DNA from 2 places in the Roseateles noduli genome. Region 1 is predicted to be linked to the other one. Evidence: riboswitches for the same ligand, from Rfam matches in the RefSeq annotation. Region 1 holds a riboswitch; the other holds the start of a gene.

Region 1 (2,195 bases):
TGATGCTGCTCGTTGATCCGGTAGAAGCCCTGCAGCGAGGCGCTGCGGATGCGCGTCTTCGTCAGGTAGGGCGAGCTCGGCTTGGTCTCGTAGTTCTCTTCGGACTGACCCGCCGACAACTGGGTCGACAGCACGGAGGACCAGGTGGAGTTCAGGCTCAGCTTGCCCGCCAGCGTCTCGGTGATGCCGCGGTCGTCGGCGTTCTTGCCGGCGTCGTAGCCGGCGTTGCTGCGGCTCTTCAAGCCGATGAACTCGAGGCGCTGGCCTTCGGCCACGCGAGCGCCCAGGCGCAGGCTGCCGCTGTAGTTGCGCCAGCCGTCGGCGTCGGGGTTGTAGCTCCGGGCCGCCGTGTTCAGGTAGGCGTTGAAGCCGGTGCCGCGGTCGAGCGCGAGCGAGCCGGCGTAGTCGAAGTCCGCCGTGCCGCCGCTGATGCCGACGTCGGCCTTCACCTGACCGAGGTTGCCGCCGCCGAGGCCGAGGTCCAGCTGCGTGCGGCCCGCCCCCCGGCGCGTGAAGATCTGCACCACGCCGCCGATGGCGTCGGAGCCGTACAGCGCGCTGGCCGGGCCCTTGAGGACCTCGATGCGCTCGATCTGCGAGACCGGCAGGTTCTGCCAGCTGGCGCCGCCGGAGGATTGACCGTCCACGCGCACGCCGTCGATCAGGACCACGGTGTGCCGGGTCTCGGCGCCGCGCACGAAGACGGAGGTCGAATTGCCCGGCCCGCCGTTGCTGGTCATCTGCAGGCCGGCGACGTTGCGCAGCAGAGCGGCGATGTTGCCGAAGCCCTGGCGCTCGATGGTGTCGCGGTTGATGACGGTCAGGTCGGCCGCGACGTCGGACAGCTTCATCGGGCTGCGCGTGCCGGTGACGGTGACGTCGTCGAGCCGGCTCGAAGGGGTGACGGTGGGGGAGGCCGCGGGGGACGTCGCGGGGGAGGCGGAAGCGGAGGAGGGGGCGGACTGCGCGGCCGCGGCCGTGGAGAACGTCGCAAGCGCCGGGAGCGCCGGGAACGCCAGGAGCGTCGACAGGGCGAGCGCCATCGGGGTGAGGGCAGGCAGCGAGCGGGCACCAGCGCGCGCGCGCGAAACGAACGGAAGCATGAGGAACGGACCAACGACGGAGTTCAGACGCCTGCTCACCCGCAGGGCCTCTGAGAAACGGCGTCGCCGGCTCGTCGTCGGATCGTCCTTGTGAAAGCTCACGAAGGACGCGTCGCGCGATCGGCTGGAGACGCCACCTGTTGGCCGGTATCCGGGCTGGTGGCCGCTGCCTGTGTCCTTCCCAGCGCAGACGCGCCAGTGGACGTGGGGACAGGCAGTGCCGGCTGCCGCCCGGTGTTCCCTCTTCAGGATCCCGGGCGCGCGACCGGCGGCCACTTACCGTTGCGGGGACAGCTCAGGTTGGTTCGCGCATCGGGGATGCGACCACTTCCTGATTCCCGTTTAACTGCACGGACGCAATGTCCGCGCGAGCACCAACGGCGCGCATTCTAGCGAGCTGCGGGCGTCGTGGTGCTGTCGCTGGTCGTGGGCTTGGGCTGCAGCGCGCCATCCGGTGACTTCGGCACCTTGGGTTTCTTCTTCGGCGGCTTCTTCGGATCCTTGGGCTTGGGCTTCTTCGGATCCGCGGGTTTCGCCGGCTTCGCAGCGCGCTGCCCCGGCAGGCGGCCATCGATGCCGGCGGCCTTGGGCGGCGCCTTCGCCGACTGGCGTTCGCGCTCCCGTTCGCGCACAGCCAGGTCGCGCGTCTCGGCGGCCGTGCGCTTGCGCGCGGTGTCGGCCTCCTTGGGATCGACCGGGTCCTTCGGGACCTCGGCCTTGCGGCCCTGTCCTTCGGGGCAGGGACTGTCGCGCAAGTCCTGACCCTCCGGGCCGCAGCGGTAGAAGCCGAAGGTCCGCTCCTGCTGCGGGGGCGCCTTGGGCACGTCCTGCGCGTTCGCCGCGCCAAGCATGAGGACCAGAACAGCAGTCGTCAGGATCAGGGCGGCGCGCGCGGGCATGTCAGTCTCCGGGGATAGGGGGTGGGGCAGGGGGAACTGCCGGGGAAGGCACAGGAGCAGGGGCAGTGGCAGTGGCAGTGGCAGTGGCAGTGGCAGGGGTTGCGGCGGCTGCCGTGGCGGCGGCCGTCGAGGCCGCGGTCACCACCGTGCCGGCAACCGGGGCGCCAGCCGTCGGCGCGGCGCCTGCGGCACC
Region 2 (2,195 bases), 1.2 Mb from region 1:
ATGCGATCGCCTTCGCCCGCACGATGCGCGACAAGGGCCTGCTGGTCTCCATCAGCGCCGGCGTCAAGGAGGCGGACTACGCCCTCATCGACCGCCTGGCCGCCGAGGGTCTCGGCGCCGACTACATCACCATCGACATCGCCCACGGCCACGCCGATGCCGTGCAGCGCATGATCGGCCACATCAAGCACAAGCTGCCCGACACCTTCGTCATCGCCGGCAACGTCGGCACGCCTGAAGGCGTCATCGACCTCGAGAACTGGGGCGCCGACGCGACCAAGGTCGGCATCGGTCCGGGCAAGGTCTGCATCACGCGGCTGAAGACCGGTTTCGGCACCGGCGGCTGGCAGCTCTCGGCGCTGAAGTGGTGTGCCCGTGTCGCGACCAAACCGATCATTGCCGACGGCGGCATCCGCCATCACGGCGACATTGCCAAGAGCGTGCGTTTCGGTGCTGCGATGGTGATGATCGGCTCGCTCTTCGCGGGTCATGAGGAATCGCCGGGCAACACGGTCGAGGTCGACGGCAAGCGCTACAAGGAGTACTACGGCTCCGCGTCCGACTTCAACAAGGGCGAGTACAAGCACGTCGAGGGCAAGCGCATCCTCGAGCCCGTGAAGGGCCACCTCGCCGACACGCTGCGCGAGATGGAGGAGGACCTGCAGAGCTCGATCTCCTATGCCGGCGGCCGCAGCCTCGGCGACCTGCGCAAGGTGAACTACGTGGTCCTCGGCGGAGAAAACGCCGGCGAACACCTGTTCATGTAAGCCAAGGCCCGCAGTCCACCCGCATGCCCCAGGCCCGCGGACAGCGAGCGCTGGTGGGGCCGAAATGATGCGAGGGGTTCCCGGAGGGATGCCCCTCGCGTCGTGGAGTGCCCGCGCCAGGCCTCCCGCAGGAGTGCCCGCGCCAGGCACGCAGGAGTGCCCGCTCCAGCCCTCCTGCAGTTCAGGGGGCGAAGCGCCCCCCGCCCCTCCCGCTATGATGCCGCCCGTTGGTGCTCGCGCCCGGCTCCCTGCCGGCGCAGTTCAACGGGAATCAGGAGGGGCCGCACCCGCGCGGTCGTGGCCCCAACCTGAGCTGCCCCCGCAACGGTAAGCGGAAGGCGCGCCTCTTCTGAAAGCAGAAAGCGCGCGGCTCGTGTCTGAAACCACTGGACGGTCGTCCGGGAAGGCAACACGGGTTCATTCTTCCGACAGCCCGGATACCGGCCAACAGGCGGATCGTCGTCGTGCTTCCAGGAGCACGGCGCGTCCATTCCGCATGCGGCCGCGGGGAAGCGGCCGTCTGCCGCTGCTCATCCGATTCCGACATGCAAGCCTCTTCTCCCCGCGCCGCGTTGCGCGCTGTCGCCCGTGCTTCGGCGACCGCGCTGCTCGCCCTGCCCGCCCTGTCCATCATCGTCCCGTCGAGCGCGTTCGCGCAGTCGTCCCTCGATCCCGTCGTCGTCATCGGCACCCGCGAGCCGCAGGCGCTGAGCAAGAGCGTCGCCGACGTCGTCCTGATCGACCGCGACACCCTGCGCGACAGCGGCGCCGCCAGCGTCGAAGAGGTCCTGCGCCGCTACGCCGGCCTGCAGGTCCTGCAGAACGGCGGTCCCGGACAGACCGCCGGCTACCTGCTGCGTGGCACCAATACCAACAGCACCATCGTGATGATCGACGGTCTGCGCGTCGGCTCGGCGACGCTGGGCCAGGCGGCCTTCGAGTCGATGAGCCTCGACCAGATCGAGCGCATCGAGGTGCTGCGCGGTCCCGCCTCGGGCTTGTACGGCTCGGACGCGGTCGGCGGCGTGATCCAGATCTTCACGAAGCGGGGTCAAGGTCCGCTGAACATCACCGCCGGCGTCGCCGTCGGCGAGTACGACTCGCGCAAGGCGGACTTCGCGCTCAGCGGCGCGCAGGCCGGCTTCGACTACGCGGCCAGCATCGGTCGCGAGACCAGCGACGGCGTGTCGTCGATCCGCCCGAACGACATCAACGGCTACTACAACCCCGACCGCGACGGTTTCCGCCGCACGTCGGCCACGGCGCGGCTGGGCTTCACGCCGGCCGAGGGGCATCGCATCGGCGTCAGCGCCTCGCAGAACAAGCTCAACGCGCAGTACGACAGCGCCAATTTCAATCCGCCGGATTTCCTGCCGGATGCGTCGCCTGACTTCCGCAACCGGCTCACGACCCGCGTGGTCAGCGCCG

Evidence for each region. A riboswitch is a leader RNA that binds a small molecule or an ion and turns the genes downstream of it on or off. The one in region 1 is predicted to bind cobalamin.
Region 2: another riboswitch for cobalamin. It lies ahead of ACQ4L4_RS10865 (TonB-dependent receptor domain-containing protein); the one in region 1 lies ahead of ACQ4L4_RS16225 (TonB-dependent receptor domain-containing protein).

The regions. Positions count from the first base shown of each region.
Region 1 is NZ_CP192463.1:3,719,264-3,721,458, reverse strand. Features, by position in the region: gene ACQ4L4_RS16225 (TonB-dependent receptor domain-containing protein) at 1-1,103, opposite strand, end outside; cobalamin riboswitch at 1,229-1,497, opposite strand; gene ACQ4L4_RS16220 (hypothetical protein) at 1,493-2,002, opposite strand.
Region 2 is NZ_CP192463.1:2,483,255-2,485,449, forward strand. Features, by position in the region: gene ACQ4L4_RS10860 (GMP reductase) at 1-767, shown strand, start outside; cobalamin riboswitch at 979-1,230, shown strand; gene ACQ4L4_RS10865 (TonB-dependent receptor domain-containing protein) at 1,313-2,195, shown strand, end outside.